3 regions of the Tetragenococcus halophilus genome follow, and region 2 is predicted to be linked to each of the others. Evidence: predicted binding sites of a transcription regulator. Region 2 holds the regulator's gene; each other region holds the start of a gene.

Region 1 (7,954 bases), 370 kb from region 2:
GTTTTATCGGAACAGGTGTCATGGGACATGCAATTGTTGGACATCTAATGGATGCAGGACATGAGTTGTTTGTTTATAATCGTACGAAAAGTAAAACAGACGATTTAGTAGCAAATGGCGCAGTTTGGCAAGATACGCCTAAAGAAATTGCTGATGCAAGTAAAATCGTATTCACTATGGTAGGCTATCCACAAGATGTAGAAGAAGTTTACTATGAAGAGGCAACAGGTATTTTTGCTAGCGATGTAAATGGAAAAATTTTAGTCGATTTAACGACCAGTGCGCCATCTTTGGCCGAAAAAATTAGTCAAACTGCAAGTGATAATGGTGCTGCTAGTTTAGATGCGCCAGTTTCTGGTGGAGATTTAGGTGCAAAAAATGGAACATTAACCATTATGGTAGGCGGTGAAGAAGCTGTTTACGAAAAAGTGTTGCCACTTTTTGAAAAAATGGGAGAAAGTTATACCCTACACGGAGCAGCGGGTAAAGGACAACATACAAAAATGGCCAATCAAATTATGATCGCTGGAACAATGACGGGGATGACTGAAATGCTAGTTTATGCTGATAAGACTGGGCTGTCTTTACAAAAAGTGATGGACACACTAGCAGGTGGTGCTGCTGCGAACTGGTCTATGTCGAATTATGGTCCGCGGATCTTAAAAGAAGACTATTCTCCAGGCTTTTTTGTCAAACATTTTATTAAAGACTTGAAAATTGCTTTAGATGAAGCACAAAAATTGTCTCTGGAGTTGCCTAACACACAATTAGCTACACAATTTTATGAAAAACTAGCAGATCAAGGAAATGAAAATGATGGTACGCAAGCCTTGATTAAACTTTGGTGGACAGACCAAACAAATTCTTAAAAAGCGAAAAAAATTGAAAAAAACATCCACAAGTCTTCTTCTTTTTGTTAGAATAAAACAGAAATGTGAATAATAGAGGAGGCACTTAGGATGCAAAATTCCCAATTAGTTGCTATCATTAAACGACTTGAAGCAATGATCGAAGCGCAAGATAGTGAAGTACAAGTACGTCGCTTTGAAAAAGAAGGCGTTGAAAAGTGTATAGTAACCTATGATAACGCCACTGAAACATTTGAGTTAACTGAAGCCCAAACAAATCAAGCTTACCAATTTGATAATATTGATATTGTAGCCATGGAAATTTACGATTTAATTCAATAAAAAAATTCGAGAAACAGTTATTTTAACTTGTTTCTCGTTTTTTTATTGAGGGGGCTTCACATTATAGAAAATCTATTGTAAAATTTAAAAGGACTATAAACACTATATATTGCAAAATAAGATGCAAAAAGTACTATATATTGTATATTTTGCATAAATTAAGGAAGGCGATCGAAATCGTGATAGTAATGGCAGGAATGATTGGTGCAGGAAAAACAACTTATACAACTAAAATAGCAGCTGAACTACAGACAGAACCCTTTTATGAAGCTGTGGACGAAAATCCTATTTTAAATAAATACTATGAGGATCCAGGAAAATACGGATTTGCTTTGCAGATATATTTTTTAAATAAACGTTTCAAAAGTATTAAAGAAGCTTTTTTTGATCAAAATAATGTTTTAGACCGTTCGATTTATGAGGATGCATTGTTTACCAAAATTAATGTAGAAAACGGTAATATCAGTGAGGAAGAATATCAACTTTATTTAGAACTATTAAATAATATGATGGAAGAACTATCAACATTACCTAAAAAAGCACCTGATTTAATGATTTATTTAGACGCTAGTTTTGATCATATATTATCCAATATACAAAAACGAGGCAGATCATTTGAACAACCAACAAAAGAAAATGGTTTGTTAGATTATTATAGACAATTACATACAGCTTACGGTGATTGGTTTGAACAGTATAACTATGGTCCCAAGTTAAAAATTGATGCAGATCGTTATGATGTGACCCAAAGAGCAGATTGGCAAGATGTATTTGCACAAATTCAGACAAAACTTAATGGAAAGGAAGTTATGGTTGGCTAAAGATAGACAAAGCAAGGCGCTTACCAAAATTTATTTAGGAACTCCTTATTTTAATGAAGAACAAAAACAAAGGGTCGAAAAAGCAAAAGACGCTTTAGAAGACAATGATACTGTAGCGGTGGTTCATTTTCCTTTTGACTTTCAATATCAAGAGGCTACTTTTGACGATCCAAAAGAAGTATTTGGTACACTTATTTGGCAAAACGCTACTTACCAAAATGATTTGTCTGCTATGAGCACCGCTGATTGTGGTGTGTTTTTATATGATTTAGATCAAATTGACGATGGTTCCGCCTTTGAAATGGGATTTATGCGAGCACTACACAAACCTGTTTTAGTACTACCTTTTAGTAAAAATTTGGATCAAAAACAATTAAACTTAATGATTGCCCAAGGCACGACAAGTTTTATTGAATCATTTGAGCAACTCAGCAGCTATGATTTTAATCATTTTCCAAGCGAACCCCAAACACCTATTGATGTTTTTTAGCTAAAAATATAGTAACGCTCGATTAAAGCAACCAGTTTATAAAAAAGCTGGTTGTTTTTTATCAGGGAGTAAATCAATCATACGTTCCCCATGTTTTGAATATGAGGGATTATTATTCAAGTTTAACCCCTATCTTTTCAATCTTAGGGGTTAAATCGCTAAGAAGACTCCCCATGTTTATCTACTTTCTTTGAATTTTCTACAATTTTCTTAAAAGATAGGGACTCTTTTTATAAGACGCTCCCCATGTTTTGAATCTCAGGGAGTGTAAACCAACTTTACTCTCTGTTTTTTATCCTGCTATGATTGATCAATAGTAAAGAAAATTAATAAAAATTAAAAGGGAGACTTAAAGCTATTTACACCACAGCTGATTATGTTAAAATTATTTGAAAATCAAAGTAAATTCGATTGTTTGATTTGTTATTTGAAAAGTAAATGAGTGAAAAAATGAAAAAATAAACTTGCATTTTTTCAGAGTTTCATTTATAGTTTGATTATCAAATCGTTTGATAATCAAACTATTCGGATGGTGTTAGTTAATGGAGCCCAATTTTGGACGGATCAATACATTATTAGTTGAGGCTTTTAATGATATTTTAGTGATCGAAGAATCAGAATTAAAAAAATCGCAGTTTAAAGATTTGTCGATTACTGAGATGCATACAATTGAAGCAATTGGTATGTATAAAAAAAAGACCACTTCTGAAGTGGCCAAAGAACTTTCGATCACTGTTGGGACATTGACGATCGCGATCAATCGATTGGTTAAAAAAGACTATGTTGAACGTCTTCGTAGCGAAGATGATCGACGAGTTGTCAAATTAGGTTTGACCAAAAAGGGGAGATTAATCTTCCGTGTCCACCAACGCTTCCATATGGAAATGGTAAAAAGTATTTTACAGGGCATGGATAATGAAGAATCTGTAGCCTTACAAAAGGCCTTAGAGAATCTTCACAGTTTCCTACAAGATTATAAGTGAGTGTAATGGAATGAATAATTTTGGACAAATCACACAAACTGCCAGCTTCGTTCCGAAAAAAGCTGTGACCAACGATCAGCTTGCACAGATCATGGACACTAGTGATGAATGGATTCAATCTCGCACAGGGATTAAAGAACGTCGCATTACAACAACGGAAAATACGTCAGACCTTTGTATTAAAGTAGCAGAAAAGCTGTTGGAAAAAAGCCAGTATTCTGCTGAAGAGTTAGACTTTATCATTGTTGCCACGATGTCTCCTGATTACTATAGTCCTTCAGTAGCTTGTTTAGTACAAGGTACAATTGGAGCAAATCATGCAATGTGCTTTGATTTAAGTGCTGCTTGTTCGGGTTTTGTTTATGCATTATCAGTGGCGGATAAGTTAGTACGCACGGGTGCAAAAAAAGGATTGGTCATCGGCGGCGAAGTTATCTCCAAAACCTTAGATTGGACAGACCGTTCGACGGCAGTGTTGTTTGGTGATGGTGCAGGCGGTGTTTTATTAGAAGCTTCAGAAACAGAGCATATTACGGCTGAAAACTTACAAGCAGATGGGAAGCGAGCGATGTCGTTAACATCTGGTTTTACTGCTGTAAATAGCCCTTATTCCGAAAATGAAACAAGTCAAAGTTCATACTTGTCTATGGAAGGGCGAGAAATTTTTGATTTTGCAGTTAGAGATGTCGTAGAGCAAATCAAAAAAGTGATGAACCAACAAAATAGAGAAATCGATTATTTCTTGCTTCATCAAGCAAATGCGCGAATTTTAGATAAGATCGCGAAAAAGGTCAATGTTTCTAGAGACAAATTTTTACAAAATATGGATAGATATGGTAATACTTCAGCGGCTTCTATTCCGATTTTATTGGATGAAGCGGTCGCTAGTAAAAAGATTGTCCTTGGAAACCAACAAAATGTGATACTTTCAGGTTTTGGTGGCGGATTAACTTGGGCAACCCTATCGGTCATTTTATAAATCTGTAGTGATAATAATAATAGAAAAAATATTGGAGGAATATATTTATGGTATTCGAAAAAATTCAAGAAATCGTAGCAGAAGAACTAGACAAGGAAAAAGACGACATTCAGTTGTCAACAAATATCCAAGAAGACTTGGAAGCAGATAGTTTAGATCTATTCCAAATCATTAACGAAATCGAAGACGAATTTGATGTAAAAATCGAAACAGATGAAAATATTAAAACTGTTGACGATTTAGTAAAATATGTAGAAAAACAACAAGCTTAATTTTCAAGGCTGGGCCAAAAGCCTAGCCTTTGCTTTTTGCTGTGAATCACTACGATTTAGCGACCAAAGGGAGCTAAAAGTAGATGATGAACAGTACTAGGGCGAGCGAAAGCGAGGCGTAGTGACCTTTACTTTCGAATCACTACGATTTAGCGACCAAAGGGAGCTAAAAGTAGATGATGAACAGTACTAGGGCGGGCGAAAGCGAGGCGTAGTGTCCTTTACTTTTCGAATCACTACGATTTAGCGACCAAGGGGAGCTAAGAGAAGATCCTTCAAGGCCTTAGCGACTTGTCGCTTAGACCTTGATGAGATCGAAGCATAAGCGAAGTGATGAACAGTACTAGGGCGAGCGGAAGCGAGGCGTAGTGTCTTTTACTTTCGAATTTTTTGCAGATAATGGCGTTACATACTTTTTTCAATTGTTATGTAGTTATTTGAAATCCATAAGTTTTAAAGGAGAAACGGATGAAAACAGCTTTTTTATTTAGTGGTCAAGGAGATCAATATCCTGGTATGGGAAAAGATCTTTATGATCAGTATGAGATTGTCCAAAAAACATTTGAACAAGCATCCAATGTCTTAAATTACGACATGGCAGAATTATGTTTTACTGAAAATGAACAACTGGATTTAACCGAATATACTCAACCAGCGATCTTAACGGTAAGTGTTGCTTTTTTACGTTTATTAAAAGAAAAAGGAATTCAGCCGGATGCAGCAGCCGGACTGAGCCTGGGCGAGTATTCCGCTTTAGTGGCGAGCCAGGCCCTGAGTTTTGAGACAGCTGTAGATTTAGTTGCAAGGCGTGGGAAATACATGGCAGAAGCTGCTCCTTCTGGTGTGGGGAAAATGGTCGCTGTAATGAATATGCCGGCTGATACAATTGAAAAAGCTTGTCAGCAAGCTAGTGAATATGGGATTGTCTCACCAGCCAATTATAATACACCAAAACAGATTGTCATTGGCGGAGAAGAAAAAGCGGTTGATTACGCATTGGATTTATTAAGCCAAGCAGGCGCGCGCCGAATGATTCCTTTGAATGTCAGTGGTCCCTTTCACACAAAACTTTTAGAACCAGCTTCAAAACAATTAAAAGAAGTACTAAAAGAAACAACTTTTAATGAAATGCAGATCCCCGTTGTTAGTAATACGACAGCCAAAGTCATGAAACAAGATGAAATCAAACATTTATTGGAACTACAGGTTAAATCACCCGTTCGTTTTTATGAAAGTGTTGCAACACTAAAAGAGCTGGGAATTGAACGTATCATTGAAGTTGGGCCAGGAAAAACAATCAATGGATTTATGAAAAAAATTGATAAATCCATAAAAACAGACCGGATTTCGGACTTGAAAACTTTACAAGCAACGGAAGAAACGATTTAGTTAATGGAGGAATCTATGGAACTTCAAAATAAAAATGTATTTGTTACAGGGAGTACGCGTGGGATTGGTTTAGCGATCGCTAAAGCTTTTGCGCAAAATGGTGCAAATATTGTACTTAATGGACGTAAAGAAATTCCTGCTGAATTAATTGCTGAAATTGAAGCCTTTGGTGTGAAATGTATCGGAGTATCTGGAGATATTTCTGATTTTTCAAGTGCCAAAGAAATGATAAAAAGTGCGCAGGATCAATTAGGCGAAATTCAAGTTTTAGTAAATAATGCGGGTATGAATAATGATAAGTTATTACTTCGTATGAAAGAAGAAGATTTCGCAAGTGTTTTACAAGTGAATTTAACTGGAACATTTAATATGACACAACAAATTTTAAAGAAAATGATGAAACAAAAAGCAGGCGTCATTATTAACATCTCCAGTGTTTCTGGTTTGATTGGTAATGTTGGTCAAGCAAATTATGCTGCAAGTAAAGCGGGCGTTGTTGGTTTTACCAAAACAGTAGCCAAAGAAGCAGCCCCTCGCGGAATCACTTGTAATGCGATTGCGCCTGGTTTTATTGCGACTGATATGACAGATGTTTTGTCAGATAAAGTGAAAGCACAAATCAAAGAAACGATTCCACTCCAACACTTAGGAGATCCAGAAGATGTGGCTCAGACCGCAGTTTTCTTAGCCAAAAGTCCATATATTACAGGACAAGTGATTAGTGTGGATGGCGGGTTAGTCATGCAAGGATAATCAGATACGATTGATTTTTTGCAAAATGGAAGGAGAAGCAAGATGAATCGAGTAGTTATTACAGGTTATGGTGTCGTATCGCCAATTGGCAATGATCCAGAAACCTTCTTAGCAAGTTTAAAAAATGGAACAAACGGAATTGATAAAATTACAAAGTTTGATGCAGAAGATACTGGTGTTTCAGTAGCCGGTGAAGTGAAAGATTTTCCTAGAGAGAAATATTTTAAGAAAAAAGATACGAAACGAATGGATCTTTTTTCACTTTATGGCGTTTACGCTGCACTTGATGCTCTTGAAATGGCAAAATTAGATACAGAAAAAACGGACATGGATCGTTTCGGCGTTATGGTGGGTTCAGGTATCGGTGGATTACCGACAATCCAAGAACAAGTAACGCGTATGAACGAAAAAGGAGCAGATCGAGTTTCACCAATGTTTGTACCTATGTCGATTGTAAACATGGTTGCTGGAAATATCGCGATGCGCGTGGGCGCTAGAGGTATTTGTACATCTACCGTTACAGCGTGTGCTTCTGGTAACAACTCTATTGGAGAAGCTTTCCGCAATATCAAACACGGCTATCAAGATGTGATGCTTGCTGGTGGATCTGAATCAACCATTTGTGAAATCGGAATCGCTGGTTTTGCTTCTTTAACTGCTTTGAGCCGTAATGAAGATCCAGATCATGCTTCAACCCCATTTGATACGAATCGTTCTGGATTTGTTATGGGCGAAGGTGCAGGCGTTCTTTTGCTGGAATCATTAGAACATGCGCAAGCTCGTGGGGCAAATATTTTAGGTGAAGTTGTTGGCTATGGCGCAAATTGTGATGCTTACCATATGACAGCACCTAATCCGGATGGTTCTGGTGCTGGAAAAGCGATGAAATTGGCTATGGAAGAAGCACAAATAGCACCTGAACAAATTGACTATATTAATGCTCATGGTACAGCAACGCCAGCTAATGATGTTTCAGAAGCAACAGCTATCCATTATGGATTAGGTGAACGTGGTAAAGATATTTATGTTAGCAGTACAAAATCAATGACTGGACACTTATTAGGAGCGGCCGGTGGT
Region 2 (7,954 bases):
GCCATCTGTCTTTTTTCCGCTTCAATTTTGTCTTTAGGTACGCGATAGGCATTTTTTAGATTCCTTAAAACTTTCTGTTTTATTTCTAACTTTTTCTGCCACTTCTTTTGAAAACTAGCTGTCTTTTTTTGCATTAAAACAGGGCCAAAATATAATTCTTTGCTTGTATAATGACTATTTTCTTGATAGCAAGCAACAATAATTTCATAAAATTTTCCATAATCTTCAATGATCTGTTCGTCGTAAATTTTATAATGATTAGCTGCTAACCAATGCCGTACATCAGATTCATGGTTGTTGGGTTGTAAAATCAACCGTTGCCCTTTTAAAGAACCATCTTTCTGGCCATTGGTTAATATGCTCTCGATCAATATCCCGCCCATACCCGCAATCACGATCGTGTCAATCTGGTCTTTCGGATAGATAGCTGTTAGACCATCAGCTAATCTAGCAGTGATCTTTTCTTCAAGATCATATCTTTTTACTTGTGCGCTAGCAGCTTTTAAAGGGCCTTGGGCAACTTCTCCAGCAATAGCGTAGTCTACTTTGCCCGCCCTTACTAAAAATATAGGCAAATACGCATGATCAGAACCAATATCGGCTAAACGAGCCTTTCTGGGAACAAATTCAGCAACCGCAGCCAAACGCTGAGATAATATATGGCTATTCAAAAAGCTTTCTTCCTTTCTCTTAATTTAGAAAAAGAGCTGTAACATCATAAAAATAACCGAACTATGCTTGCTGAGATTTGTTGGTTGTTGTAAATTTGCGAGGAGCAATTACAAACACAACCTCTCTATAGTTCGGCTATTTTATCAGCAAAGAAAAGGATGCCACAGACTATCATTTATACTAAGTGTTTCTTCGATTTCTTCCAGTCAGCTCAATTTCTTGTGCTAGATAACGTATACGTTCCATCAAACGCTTAGCTTTTAACGGCTCTTCTTCTCCGCGCTGTGTCACTGATAGATGTTGCTCTAATTCTTTCATGGTAAAATTAGAACTAAAAAAAGTAGGAAGCTGTTCCTGCATACGGTATTGCAAGATAACGCCAAAGATATCATCGCGGATCCAGCTGCTCATCGCGTCTGCCCCAATATCATCTAACATCAAGATTGAAGCACTTTTAACCGCATCAAGTTTTTCGCCAACTTCATCTTTTTTGATCGATTGTTTCATATCTACTGCAAATGAAGGAAAATGCAGCAGTGTCGATGTATAACCCGCTTCAGCTAAATCTCGGGCAATCGCACCTAACAAATACGTTTTTCCTACACCAAAACTACCCACTAGATAAAGACCTTTATGAAAAACTTGCGGATTATCTTTATAAGCGTTGATAAAATCAATCGCACTCATAAAGGCTTTGCCGCGTCCTGTTGTTCCTTCGTAATTTGCCATACGGGCTTCTTGAATATCTTTAGGCATATTCAGTGCTTGAATACGACTGCGGATCTCTTCTTGCTCTTGTTTGGCTACTAATTCTTCCGTCGGAATATAAGTGACATCCACCGAATGATAGTTCAATGTTAATTGGGGTTCATAACCGGGTGCAATCATTGTTGGATCGTTTAAATCAAATTTTCTTTTTTCCTGCACAAATTCATATAACTTCGCGTAACTACGTTCAATGTCATCTTCTGACAACTCATTTTTATGCTCATCCAAAAAATTTTGCACATCTTGATCTTTTAATACCTCAGTCATCATTTCAGAAAAACGCGTTCGATAATTTTTTTGATTCATTAACTTATTTAGATTTTTTCCCACATCTTCCATTAGCTTTCACCTTCTTTGCGTTTCAGATAATCCTGAAGTTTTTTATTAATTTCTTCTTGTACTGCCGGGTCTTCCACTTCTTCATTAGGTTTGTCCACCCAGTCTGGCAAACTTTCCTTACGAATAGGCTGTTGCTTATTATTTGCATAATTTTTCTTTTTACTTGGCTTATTCTTAACTTCTTTTACTAAATCACGTACGTGTTTAATCGCTTGTTCTGGACTGTTAATTTCTAATTCTGACCAATCTGTAGCAATTTGATTGACAAAATTGGACTGTAAAAAGCTATTTTTCTTAACAACCAGAATATAATGAATTAAAACATTAATCACACTATTAGGTAATGGACTACGTTCGACTAGCGTCTTTAATAACCAAGTTTCAGGATCTGTAACAAAATTATGCTTTTCATTTTTTATCGCTTGTAAAAAATCCATGGGCGCTGAACTTTGTGCAATTTTAACTAACTGTATATCATTTTCAGAAAAGCCCGTTTGTCGTAAAGTATTGAAGCGACGCTTCTGTTCATCAGATTGTTCGTCATAGTTATCTGCTTGTTTTTCTTTTTTTACTGTCGCTTGCTTTCTAATAACCTTATCCAATGCTTTTCGACCGACTTTGCCATCAGATAAAGAAACCGCCTCAGTCATTAAATCAACTAATTTCATTTCATCAAAGCCAAATAAGTTGGCATATAAAGTTAGCTGTTGTTTAAAAGAATCATCAAAATTCTCTTTAACAATAAACTTTCGTTGTGCTAACTGATACAAAAAATCCCAGTCAATTTGACCTTCATCTAACTGTAATTGTTTATTTGAAGGTACTTGATAGTCCTGGGAAACTTTTTCCAGGCTTTGGGCATTACGAATAAATAAACGTTCATCCAAGGCTCCATAGACCTCACGAAAGCCACTTGTGACTTCTTGATAAGCCGTTAAATCAGGATTTTCAGGTTGAAAACGGCGGACCATCTGCCGGAACTTTCTTTCCCCGATAGTATTTAATAATAAAAAACTATAGGTTTCATCGCGAAAAAAATCCTGCGGGTGAATAGGTTCTTCTAAACGATAAAGAAACATTTTGCCAAATTCCGGATCCTCTTTGGTAAACACAGACAATAAACCCATACCTTCTAATTGTTTACGTGCTTGTAAAAAATCTGGCAGGCCAATATTTAAGGCATCTAGCATATCAATATGTGCAAACTCATTTTCATACTGATCTTCTTTATCTCCTATAAAACCATAATATAAAGCCAGTGCATTTTGGCCAATAATCGGTTGGTAAAGATAAACCAAACCGTTATTTCCTTCTTCTGTTAGAGGAAAGCTTTTGGTCACTTGATAAATATTATTAGGTTGTACTTCATCCCAAGCGCTATGCAAAAGAGTCCCTCCTTATTGTTAATTTGAATCGTTTGCCTTACCGACAATATCTTCTAGCTCTTTTAAAAATACTGACATATCTTTAAATTGTCGATAGACACTAGCAAAGCGAATATAAGCAATCTCATCTACATCTTTTAAATCTTCCATCACATATTCGCCGATTAAATTAGAAGAAATTTCGTTTTCTCCCAATTCACGAATTCTACTTTCCACATGATCAACAATTTGTTCCATTTGTTCCATAGCTACCGGTCGTTTTTCAGCCGAACGGATCAAGCCACGCAATATTTTTTCTCGATTGAATTCTTCACGTGCACCGTTTTTCTTAATCACCAAAAGCGGCGTTTCTTCGAGCCTTTCAAAAGTTGTAAAGCGGTAGCCGCAATTTTCACATTCTCTTCTTCTTCTAATAGCACGACCATCATCTGTCTGCCGACTATCAATAACACGCGAATTGTTGTGATGACATTTTGGACAATGCATGTTGTTCACCTCATTTATGATTATTTCGTTAAAATTTCAATTGTTTTTATAAAAATTCTTATTAATATTATAACATGAAACCTTCCTATACTAACAGTTTAAGGACAAAAAAACTCTAGAAATGACTAGAGTTTTAAAGCTTTATAAAAATTGTCTTTTTTTAAGCCAAGAAAAAATTTGTTGGCGGATAGATGATAGGCTTTCTTGATTGTCAAAAATAATATCCGCACGTTTCTTTTTTTCTTCAATGGAAAGTTGACTAGCAACTTTTTTTTGCGCTTCTTTTTTTGTTATACGATCTCTTTTCATTAAACGCTGTACTTGTAAGTCTTCAGGGATATAAACTACCGCCACTTGATCCATATACTTATCATAACCAGCTTCATAAAGTAAAGGAATATCAGCAATAACTAAAGAAGAAACAGCACTTGCTCGCTTAATTTGTTCGATAATTGCTTCTTGTAAAAAAGGCGCAAGTAGCGCATTAAGTGCCTGTCTTTTTTTTGTATCACTAAAAATTATTTGACCTAACTGTTTGCGATTTAATGAGCCGTCTGAACAAAGCACACTGCTTCCAAAAGTTTCAACAACCTTTTTTAACCCCGCTGTATTCGGCTCAACGACCTCTCTTGCAATAATATCAGCATCAACTACAGAAAAGCCGTACTGTTTAAAAATATTAACAACTGTGCTCTTTCCTGTAGCTATGCTTCCTGTGATACCGAGGATAAAACTCATGACAGCTTCCTCCTCTTTAATTTCTGACAATGCGGACAAAAATGTGTGCCTCTTTGCGCCACTTTAATTTTTTTAATAGGCGTTTCACATCTAGGACAGGGTTCACCTGTTTTACCATAAACATTTAAACTCACTTGAAAAAATCCTGCCTCACCTAAAGCATTTTTATAAGAACGAATGGTTGTCCCACCCGCTCTAACTGCTTTAGCTAAAATAGCAATAATTGCCTGGTGTAAACTTTCTGCTTCTTTTTTTGTTAAAGTGCGAGCTGGCTGTTGAGGATGAATTTTAGCTAGCCATAATACTTCATCCGCATAAATATTTCCTAGACCTGCTACAACTTTTTGATTAAGTAACAGAGGTTTTATTAAAGAAGAAGAATGTTGTAGTTTTTTCTCAAATGCTTGCAATGAAAATTCTTCTTCTACTGGTTCTGGTCCCAATTGCTTAATCCCTTTATAAAACGGATATTGTCCTTTTTCTACTAAAGCCATGCGTCCAAATTTTCTTACATCATGATAGGACAGTTGACTCCCATCTGTAAATTTAAATATCACATGAGTATGTTTATCAACCGGAGCTTCAGTATTCTTTGGTGTATATTCGTACTTACCTTCCATACGTAAATGAGAAATCAAATCAAAATCAGTAAATTCAAAAATTAAAAATTTCCCTCTACGCGCAATATCATTGATAACTTGTCCGATTAGTTTTTGGCAAAATGTATCAACTGCCGGTGATTCAATGATTTTAGGCCATCTAACAATAACTTCTGCAACAGTTTTGTCTTGGACAAGGGTAACTAGCCCTTTTCTAACTGTTTCTACTTCTGGCAATTCCGGCAACTGTACACACCTCTTTATTTTGCATCATACCAAGTTTTCCCCCAACTACTTTCGGTAATCAACGGAACATCTAAATGAACAGCATTTTCCATAACTTCTTTTACCAATTGATCTAGTGTTTTAAGTTCACTTTCTGGAACTTCAAAAACTAACTCATCATGTACTTGTAAAAGCATGTTCGTTTCTAGTTGTTTTTCTTTTAATTGTTTATCTAATTCGATCATAGCAATTTTTAAGATATCAGCAGCGCTACCTTGAATCGGTGAATTAATCGCTGTTCTTTCGGCAAAAGATCTTAAGTTAAAGTTTCTAGAATTAATATCCTCAAGATAACGACGACGATGATAAAGCGTCTCAGCGAAACCTTTTTCCTTTGCTTGTTCTACAGAATCGTTCATATATTTTTTCACGCCAGGGTAGCGTTCAAAATAAGTATCAATATAATTTTTGGCTTCTTTACGAGAAATACCTAGGTTTTGTGATAAACCATAATCTGATATACCATAAACAATCCCAAAGTTTACTGCTTTGGCTTGACGTCTGATATTAGCTGTTACATCTTCAGGTTTTTCAATATCAAACACACGCATAGCAGTACTGGCGTGGATATCTTGGTTTTCATTAAATGCCTCTTGTAAATGCTCATCTTTTGAAACATGAGCAAGCACGCGCAATTCAATTTGTGAATAGTCAGAAGAATAAATGACCCAGTCGTGCTTTTGCGGAACAAAAGCTTGTCGAATTTTTCGTCCTTCTTCTAGACGAATAGGTATATTTTGTAAGTTTGGATCGACCGAACTTAGACGCCCTGTTTGCGTTAAAGTTTGCAGATAACGCGTGTGAACTTTACCATCTTGTAAAATGACTTTTAAAAGTCCTTCAACATAAGTTGACTGGATCTTAGCAATCTGCCGGTATTTTAAGATATTTTCAACAATCGGTGATTTATCTTTTAACTGCTCTAAAACGTCAACAGCCGTCGAGTAACCTGTTTTGGTCTTTTTAATGACAGGCAAGTTCATCTTTTCAAACAAAATATGCCCTAGTTGTTTAGGCGAATTGATATTGAATTTTTCTCCAGCTTGCTCAAAGATTTTTTCCTCAATTTTTTGTAAGCTTTGAGCAAATTCATCCTTCATTTGATTCAATCGTTGGGCATCTACTGTAATACCTGTTATTTCCATTTCAGCTAAAATGGAAGAAATAGGAGCTTCCAAATTTTTATATAGATCGAGTTGATTTTTATCTTTAAGCTCACCTTCTAATTTAGGCGTAAGCCATTGAATAGCCTTGATTTTTCTTGCTAAATGGGCAAAAAACGTCTCATCATCTTCGGGTAGACCTTTTTTTGCACCCTTACCATAAACAGCCACATCTGATTGGATATCTTGATAATCATAATGTGCACAAATCCCTGCAATATCATCCGTATTATCTGTATTGTCCAATAAATAAGCAGCAACCAAAACATCAAAAGAAAAACCTTCAGGCAAAGCAATGTAACGATTCAACGCTACTTGGGTGCTTTTTGCGTTATAGACTCTTTTTCCTCTACTTTTATCGGTTAACCAGTTTTTAAAAGCCTTATTTTCAAAAATCTTATCGCTTTTTGTGACATAAATTTTCTTATCGTTACCCCATACAACGCCTACAATATCTTCTACATGATAATTTTCACCCAACATTTCGACATATAAAGCCATTTCATCGGTAAACATTTCTTCTGTCGGTTCATCAACCACTTCAAATAAAATGTCCTCCATCTTATTTTCTTCTTCTCCGACATCCAAATTATCCAAAAATGTTCGGAAATTCATTTCTTTATAAAAAGGAACAAGTTTATCCAAATCGCTACCTTCATATTTTAAAGAATCAATAGAAACATCAATAGGAGCAGATATATTTATTGTGGCTAATTTTTTCGAAAGTAAGGCAGTTTCTTTATCATTAATTAGGTTTTCTTTCATCTTGCTTTGTTTCATCTCATCAATATGTTCGTAAACACCTTCAACAGAATCATATTGATTTAATAATTTGATTGCAGTTTTATCCCCAATTTTTGTTACGCCTGGAATATTATCAGACGAATCTCCCGCTAGTCCTTTCATATCGATAATTTGTTTAGGTTTTAAACCATCATATTTTTCAGCAATATGCTCTGGCGTATAATCTTCTGTATCACTGACACCTTTTTTGGTAATAGCGACTTTTACATCATCAGTTGCTAACTGGGTTAAATCCCGATCTCCTGTGAGAATAGTAACATCAAATTTATCTTTATCTACTTGCTCGGCTAAAGTACCGATAATATCGTCTGCTTCATAGTTTTTTAACTCATAATAAGAGATTCCAAGGCCATTAATCAACTCTCTTATATAAGGAAGCTGTTCATTTAATTCTCCCGGTGTTTTAGCCCGTCCACCTTTATAATCTTCATACATTTCATTACGAAAAGTAGTTTTGCCTGCATCAAAAGCTACTAGTACATGACTAGGCTTTTCTTTTTCCATTACATTTTCAAACATTAAATTAAAAGCATAAATTGCATTGGTGTGAAGACCGCTTGGATTTTTAAAGCGTTCTAATGAACTGTGTAAGGCATAGAATGCGCGAAATGCAACACTATTACCATCTACCAGTAGTAATTTATTTTTTGCCATTTTTTTATCCCCTCACTCAAATTCTCTTTACCTATTTTAACAAACAATGAGGACGAAAGCG
Region 3 (7,954 bases), 250 kb from region 2:
TTTTGCATTTTTGACACAATAAATTCAATAATATCTGGATGCCAATCAGCCAGCATAATCATCTGCGCACCACGGCGACTGCCGCCTTGTTCCACTAAGTGAGTTAATTTCGCAATATCATCTAGCCATGAAACAGAGCCGGAAGATTTACCATTAACGCCTCGCACGATTGCATTTCTGGGACGTAAAGCAGAACCATTACTACCAACACCGCCTCCACGACTCATAATTTCCATTACTTTTTTGCGATGTTCGGCAATTCCACTTCTTGAATCTGGGACAAAAGGCATAACATAACAATTGAAATAGGTGACATTAGCCCCAGATCCGGCACCGTAAAGAACTCGGCCAGCAGGGACAAAGTTCATTTCTTTTAATTGTTGATAAAATCCTTCTTCAATCATCGTCTTGCTACCAATAGTTTGGTCTACTCTTGCTAGAGCGTGAGCAACACGTTTTGTAATTTGTTCATAAAAAACTTCTAGAGGTTTGTCAATTTCGTTTAAATGACGAGTAACGATACCTGAAGCTTGTTCATCGGGATCTTCAATAGAAAAACGGTAAGCTTCTTCTACTAGAATATCTGCTTCTTGCTGCTGATCGTCAATTTTTTGAACGATTCCTACGCCACGTGCTGGGTAATTGGGATCACTTTTAACTGTTAAAACAATTAAATCTCCTACTGCAAGTGTACGCTGTTGCACATCTTTATAAGCGTAACGATCAAGCATGACTAAGCGCGAAACGCCTTGTCTTGTTGTATACATATCATCTGTAATAGGGGAAACTTGTGGGAATTGTTTAATATCTTGATTTAACTTTTCAATATCAAGTTCGGGTTCTTTTATTTGTACGCTCATTTTAAAAACTCCTTTAAGACAACCATTTGGAAATACTATATATTGTGTTTTCGTTGTGTTTCCATCCGATATATTGTATAACTTAGTATAATGGTCATAACTATTTTTAGCAATAGCTAAACAAAAAATTACATGCGACACTTTTAAATTTCTATAGTAAAATAAAAGAAGAGGTGAGTGTGATGATACATGATGCTTTGTATTGGGCAGAGCAATTAAAAAAACAAAAAATTTCTTTTGAAGAATTATTGACGTTAATTGAAAATAGGGTAGAAAAAGATAATCAAAAAATAAATGCACTGGTAACTTTTGCCAAAGAAGATGCTAAAAAACAGTATGAAGCTAGTAAAAATATAGAAAAATCGCCTTTTGCTGGTTTGCCCTTGCCTTTAAAAATGTTAGGTCAGGATAAAAAGGGGTGGCTATCTACTGCTGGCAGTCACTTATTAAAAACAAATCGTGCACCAGTCAGTAATCATTTTGTGCAGGCTTTGGAAACAGCAGGATTGATTCCTTTAGGGCAAACAAATGCTCCAGAATTCGGTTTTAAAAATGTTACAGACCCGACACTTTATGGTAATACACGTAATCCTTGGAATCTTGATTATTCTCCGGGGGGTTCAAGCGGAGGTGCAGCAGCTAGTGTGGCTTCTGGTATGTTTCCACTTGCTGCGGCCAGTGATGGTGGTGGCTCAATTCGTATTCCGGCATCTTTTAGTGGTTTAATTGGATTAAAACCTACTCGCGGAACGATGCTCGTTGGTCCTGCAGGATTTCGTGCTTGGCAGGGAGCTTCAATTTCTTTTGCTTTAAACGTTTCAATGCGAGATACAAAGACGCTTTTTTATGCGATAAGAGGTACAGAAAAAGCAGCGCCTTATCAAGCGCCAAAAGTTGAATGGGAGCATACGAGAAGCGCGAATAAAAAAGGACTCAAAATTGCTTTTGTTACAACTTCGCCAGTGGATAGTGAAGTATCAGAAGAGGCGATGACGGCAGTAAAAAATGCAGTTTCTTTTCTAACAAAAGAAGGGCATAGGATAGAAGAAATTTCTTTACCGATCAAAGGTAAAAAGCTAATGCAATCTTATTATCATATGAATGGCGCAGAAACAGCCGCTATGATAGAAGAACTTTCCTATAATTTAGCGCGTCCGATCGAAAAAGAAGATATGGAATTGATGTCTTGGGGTCTGTACCAATATGGTATGAAACAGTCAGCAGCTAGTTATATTCATAATCTTAATACTTGGGATCAAGCAGCAGCGCAGATGGAAGAGCTATTTGAAAACTATGATTTGTTATTAACGCCTACCACAGCCTATTCAGCTCCTAAAATCACTGATGATTTACAAAGTAATACTATTCGCACACAATTAGCACAAATACAAAATTATTCCTTAAAACAAGCAGGAGATTTGGTTTATGAAATGTTTGATAAAAGCTTACGATTTTCGCCATTCACTCAATTAGCAAATTTAACTGGACAACCTGCAATCAGTTTACCTACTCATTTAACCAATGAAGGCCTTCCTTTGGGGATTCAGTTTATGGCAGCTAAAGGTCGTGAGGATTTACTTTTTGAAGTTGGAGAGCTATTTGAAAACAATCAACAATTTCACTTACCTGCTTATTATCAATAGCTTTTGAGCGCTTCATGAGCACTTTTTGGAAGTTTCTTATATGAAAGAAAAACGCTGGGTAGGTGTTTTATTACCCAGCGATTATAAGACAGAGATTACATAGTATCCAATGGCATACATGCACGATAGCCAGAATATTTTTTCAGTCTGGAGAATACCATTTTGAAAAATATCAGGTAGATCATTTTCGGTGAGTTTTTAGCTTTTGCTTTAAATGTATACTAAGCTGTTTATTGTTCATTTCAAAACTTTCCTAACAGACAAAAACTTGTTGGGAAGGTTTTTTCATCAGAAAATACACGACCTTCTGCTACAGGAAGATCTAGCATTTGGAGTTTTTTCATACTCGATTTCTTTTTGATTGGCTCAAAGTCTGTAAGGGTATAGCCCACTACATTGAAATCTGTTCGCAATTGCGCGTCTAACTCCAACCAATGTTCGTTATGGGATTCAATTCTATCGATTTTACCATATTTATGGGCGAAAAAAGCAACTGCACGATACATTTGATCGTAATCATTCATGTCATCTACACGGTAATATTCAGTTAGAGCGTTTTTTAAAGTATCGCTTAGTTGATCATAAGCGATATCAGCAATTCCTAAGGTATTAAAGCCTCTTTCTCGTAAACAAACAGCAAATGTGGAAAAATTCTCGGGAAAATGCGGCGAAATAATAATGAAATTTTTGGGCTGTTTCATATGATCGACTTCCTTTTTGAGTATATTAACATATCTTTGCAGGTAAAGCGAGCAATTGTCCGAAAAATCTGATTATTCTAACGATTATTTCGCTTTCAATAATTAAATAAAAAATCAACTAAGTTGTATTGCAAGATAGTTACATTTTTACTAAACTATATGGTAATACAAGTTAGTCTTAGCCAAATAAATAAAAATCATTCATGACTTTTAAATATAAAGTAGGTGGGATAATTGTCGATACGAAGTCAATTATTAAAGGGAATATTGGAAGGATGCATTCTTGCACTACTCGATCGTCAAGTTGTATACGGATATGAATTATCAGTGAAACTTCAAAGTTACGGCCTTTTTGTCAGTGAAGGTTCGATATATCCAATTTTATTGCGATTACAAAAAGAACAATTAATTACAGGCGAGATGAAAAAGTCACCGGCAGGGCCGAATAGAAAATACTATTATCTGACAAAAGAGGGCACAAAAGCACTCGTTGATTTTAAAGCAAATTGGGAAACGATCAAGTTACCGGTTGATCGGTTATTGGATAAGGAGGAATAAGATGGATGCAGAAGCGTTAGTGCAATTGAATAATGAAAAGCGCAAACAGCTATCTCAAGAAAATAAAAAGTACTATGAGGATATGATGATTTACATACGAGCCTCTTATAATACATCTGATCAAGAAATGGAAGAAATTTTAGTTGAGCTGCTCGATCACTTAATAGAGGCACAAGCAGAAGGAAAGACAGCAAAAGATGTTTTTGGGAAGCAACCAAAGAAATATGCCAATGAAATCCTTGGAGAGCTTCCCAAAGGAGTAACTAAAAAGCATATACAATATTTCATTATGTTTGTATGTTACTTTTTGGCGGCAGTGAGCATGACTTCTGGTATTTTTAACGGGCTGGGCCCTTATATTTTTAGTGTAGATTCATGGAGTAAGACTTATTACTTGGGAGCTTTTGCGCTTAAAGTTTTGCTAGATATTCCGATTGCGTTTTTTATCATGTATTTATCCCTTCAGTATATTCGCTGGACTTGTTTCAAAGAGATCAACAATAAAAGATTTCTTTTTTTATCTGGCCTTTTTGGTATTTTTGCAGTAGGACTATTTGTTTTGGTCGTTTTGATCATACCTGATCTAGGACCAAAAGTTGAATTACCATTTTATATCATTATATTATTTGGTCTTGTTTTGTATTTGATAGGAAGAAAAGCACGTAAGGCTATCTAAAGCAAAATGGTTATTTTAATAAATATTGCTAAAAACTGGAAAGTTTTTGGTGGGCGAATGGATAAAAACAATAAAAAGGTCAAAACTTTTCCTTTATGAAAATTTATTGTATAATCAACATTTGTGAAGAGTTAAAAAGAAATTTATTTTTAAAAGTTAGATAAGAACGCTCGTGATGGTTATCATGAGCTTGTTCATTTGAGGAGAAAAATGATTGATGTTTTCAAGTTATAAACCAAGTTGGATGATCGAGTCAATTTATAAAATTACACCTGAGCAATTAAAAAACGTTGGTATAAGGGTTGTTTTGACTGATCTTGATAATACTTTAATCGCCTGGGATCATCCCGATGGTACTGATGAGCTAAGAAAATGGTTGGAAGAAATGAAAGACACTGGTATTGCTGTTGTGGTTGTATCAAATAACAGCGCGCAACGCGTTAGTAGGGTGACAGATAAACTAGGACTGTCTTATGTTGCACGAGCACTTAAACCTCTTCCTGTTGGGATCAATAGGGCATGTAGACAGCTAAATGTGAATAAAGAAGAAGTAGTTATGCTAGGAGACCAGCTTATGACTGATATTAAAGCAGCAAATAGTGCTGGTGTATGGAGCGTTTTGGTTAAACCAGTAGTAAATACTGATGGTTGGAAAACGCGTTTTAATCGTTTTTTTGAACGTAAGATCATGAAGTATTTGCAAAAAAAATATTCTGATATGAAATGGCAAGGTGAAATAAAATGACAGAAGCCCTTCAATGTATTGGTTGTGGAGCTGTTATTCAAACAGAAGATAAAAATAAAATAGGTTATACGCCAAAATCAGTTTTGGAAAAAGGATTGGAATCTGGCGAAGTTTATTGTCAACGTTGTTTTCGTCTGCGCCATTATAATGAGATTCAAGATGTCTCATTGACCGACGATGATTTTTTAAGGTTATTAAATGAAATCGGGCAAAAGGATGCACTTATTGTCAATGTGGTAGATATTTTTGATTTTAATGGTTCAATAATACCTGGTTTGCATCGCTTTGTGGGAGACAATCCCGTATTATTGGTAGGTAATAAAGTAGATGTGTTACCTAAGTCTTTAAAAAAGACCAAATTAAAACAATGGATGAAAGAACAAGCCCACGATAAAGGCTTACGTCCAGTCGATGTATTATTGACTAGTGCCAAAAGAAACGATGATTTAGATACTTTACTAGACATGATAGAAAAGTATCGTGAAGGTCGTGATGTTTATATTGTAGGTGTAACAAATGTAGGTAAATCTACATTGATTAATCAGATTGTTCAAAAAACAGCGGATGTTAAGGAGTTAATCACTACTTCAAAATTTCCTGGAACAACATTAGATAAAATTGAAATTCCTTTAGAGGATGGTCAATTTTTAATAGATACACCTGGGATTATCCATCATCATCAAATGGCGCATTTTCTAGGGGAAAAAGATCTTAAAATTATCGCGCCCCAAAAAGAAATTAAGCCTAAGATCTATCAATTAAACGCTGGACAAACATTGTTTTTAGGTGGTTTAGCGCGTTTTGATTTTATTAAAGGAGAAAAAAGCTCTTTTACCGTTTTTGTTTCAAATGATCTAATGATTCATCGAACCAAATTAGAAAACGCGGATAAATTTTATGAAAAACACTTAGGTGAACTATTACAACCCCCACGTAATGAAGAAAAAGAAAACTTCCCTGAATTGGAACGTTTTGAATTTTCTATTAAAGAAAAAACGGATATTGTTTTTGCCGGCTTGGGCTGGGTTACAGTGAAAGGCTCAGTTGTGGTCAGTGGTTGGGCACCCAAGGGCGTCGATGTTATTACACGTAAAGCGCTGGTTTAGGAGGACGTTATGGAATTAAGAGGAAAGCAAAAAAGTTTTTTGAAGAGTCAAGCTCACCATTTACAACCGATTTTTCAGATTGGTAAAGGTGGATTAAATGATCAACTGATCGTACAAATCGGCGAAGCTTTAGAAAAACGAGAATTGATTAAAGTAAGTTTACTACAAAATACCGATGAAGAAGCTAGTGAGGTAGCGTCGATTTTAGAAGAAAAATTGGACTGCCAAGTAGTTCAAATCATCGGGCGTGTGCTAGTGATTTTTAAAATTTCAAATCAAGAAAAAAATCAAAAGATTTCTGCTGCTGTAAAGAAAGTGTAGTTATTGGAGGCGCATGAGAAGTTGAAACAGCAAGTGATGAGTAATGTACAGACATTTGTAGAAGTTAAAGAACAAAGGAATTCAAAGAAAAAACAAGTAGGAATTTTAGGAGGAAACTTTAATCCTGTTCATATAGCGCATTTGATCATGGCAGATCAAGTCGGCAGATCAATAGGTTTAGAAAAGGTTTATTTGATGCCGTCTAATGAACCGCCCCATGTGGACCCTAAAGAAACAATTGATGTTTCAGATCGATTAAAGATGTTAGAGTTAGCCATTGCTGATAATCCTTTACTTGATATTGAAAAAAGTGAAATCAATCGTCAAGGTAAAAGCTATACTTATGAAACCATGAAAATCTTAACAGAGAAATATCCCGATACTGATTTTTATTTTATTCTCGGTGGAGATATGGTGGAGTATTTACCCAAGTGGTATAAAGTTGATGAACTAATGCAATTGGTTCAATTTGTAGGAGTCAAACGACCTAATTATCCAACTGAAACTTCTTATCCAATTATTTGGATCGATGTACCTGATATGAATATCAGTTCTACAGATTTACGGAAAAAAATTGCACAAGGTTGTTCGGTGAACTATCTCTTGCCAGAAAATGTGTTACACTATATTCAAGAAAAGGGGTTGTATCTTGATGAAATATGATGAAAATACTCGAGCAACCTTATTGGAAAAAATTAAAGCAGCGATGAGCGAAAAACGTTTTAACCATGTATTAGGAGTAGAAGCAGCTGCCCTATCTTTGGCTGAAAGATATGGAGAGTCTAAGGAAAAAGTAAGTATTGCTGCATTGACTCATGATTATGCCAAGGAACGTTCGGACAGTGAATTTAAACAAGTCATTCGTGACTATGACTACGACTTAGATTTATTGAATTGGAATAATGCGATTTGGCATGGTCTTGTAGGTGCACAATTCGTCGAAAAAGAACTTGGAATTACTGATGAGTCCATTTTGCAAGCGATCCGTTTACATACAACTGGGGCTTCTCAAATGAGCTTGCTAGATAAAATCATTTATGTAGCAGATTATATTGAAGCTGGAAGAGATATCCCTGGTGTAGAAAAAGCACGTGCTATTGCTAAAAAAGATTTGGATGAAGCAGTAGCTTATGAAACTAAACATACACTGGCTCATTTAATAGATATTAATGCGCCGATTTACCCTAAAACGATTGAAACTTATAACCGCTGGGTGGCAAAAAAGAACTAAGATAAATAAGAGGTGAACGAAAATAGATAGTCAACAAATTTTACAAACAGCTGTACAAACAGCAAACGCAAAAAGTGCGCAAGATATTGTCGTTCTAGATGTTCGTGAGGTGT

Evidence for each region. The regulator NrdR, encoded in region 2, represses ribonucleotide reductase genes. The targets are predictions, from matches to a motif close to ACACNATATATNGTGT.
Region 1: a site for NrdR is predicted at 1,321-1,336, ahead of AC806_RS07495 (deoxynucleoside kinase). Genes of this name have one in related genera too.
Region 3: a site for NrdR is predicted at 893-908, ahead of AC806_RS04525 (vitamin B12-dependent ribonucleotide reductase). Genes of this name have one in related genera too.

The regions. Positions count from the first base shown of each region.
Region 1 covers NZ_CP012047.1:1,579,841-1,587,794, reverse strand. Annotated here, with positions in the region: gene AC806_RS07505 (NAD(P)-dependent oxidoreductase) at 1-869, shown strand, start outside; gene AC806_RS07500 (YkuJ family protein) at 960-1,190, shown strand; gene AC806_RS07495 (deoxynucleoside kinase) at 1,370-2,011, shown strand; gene AC806_RS07490 (nucleoside 2-deoxyribosyltransferase) at 2,004-2,501, shown strand; gene fabT (fatty acid biosynthesis transcriptional regulator FabT) at 3,044-3,484, shown strand; gene AC806_RS07480 (beta-ketoacyl-ACP synthase III) at 3,495-4,463, shown strand; gene AC806_RS07475 (acyl carrier protein) at 4,511-4,735, shown strand; gene fabD (ACP S-malonyltransferase) at 5,204-6,124, shown strand; gene fabG (3-oxoacyl-[acyl-carrier-protein] reductase) at 6,140-6,877, shown strand; gene fabF (beta-ketoacyl-ACP synthase II) at 6,920-7,954, shown strand, end outside.
Region 2 covers NZ_CP012047.1:1,208,845-1,216,798, forward strand. Annotated here, with positions in the region: gene AC806_RS05655 (tRNA (adenine(22)-N(1))-methyltransferase) at 1-671, opposite strand, end outside; gene dnaI (primosomal protein DnaI) at 853-1,779, opposite strand; gene AC806_RS05665 (replication initiation and membrane attachment family protein) at 1,779-3,164, opposite strand; gene nrdR (transcriptional regulator NrdR) at 3,183-3,650, opposite strand; gene coaE (dephospho-CoA kinase) at 3,792-4,388, opposite strand; gene mutM (DNA-formamidopyrimidine glycosylase) at 4,385-5,233, opposite strand; gene polA (DNA polymerase I) at 5,248-7,893, opposite strand.
Region 3 covers NZ_CP012047.1:954,438-962,391, forward strand. Annotated here, with positions in the region: gene AC806_RS04525 (vitamin B12-dependent ribonucleotide reductase) at 1-860, opposite strand, end outside; gene AC806_RS04530 (amidase) at 1,046-2,503, shown strand; partial or broken gene AC806_RS04535 (ATP-grasp domain-containing protein) at 2,788-3,204, opposite strand; gene AC806_RS04540 (PadR family transcriptional regulator) at 3,439-3,762, shown strand; gene AC806_RS04545 (DUF1129 family protein) at 3,764-4,438, shown strand; gene AC806_RS04550 (YqeG family HAD IIIA-type phosphatase) at 4,656-5,183, shown strand; gene yqeH (ribosome biogenesis GTPase YqeH) at 5,180-6,289, shown strand; gene yhbY (ribosome assembly RNA-binding protein YhbY) at 6,299-6,610, shown strand; gene AC806_RS04565 (nicotinate-nucleotide adenylyltransferase) at 6,647-7,273, shown strand; gene yqeK (bis(5'-nucleosyl)-tetraphosphatase (symmetrical) YqeK) at 7,263-7,841, shown strand; gene rsfS (ribosome silencing factor) at 7,879-7,954, shown strand, end outside.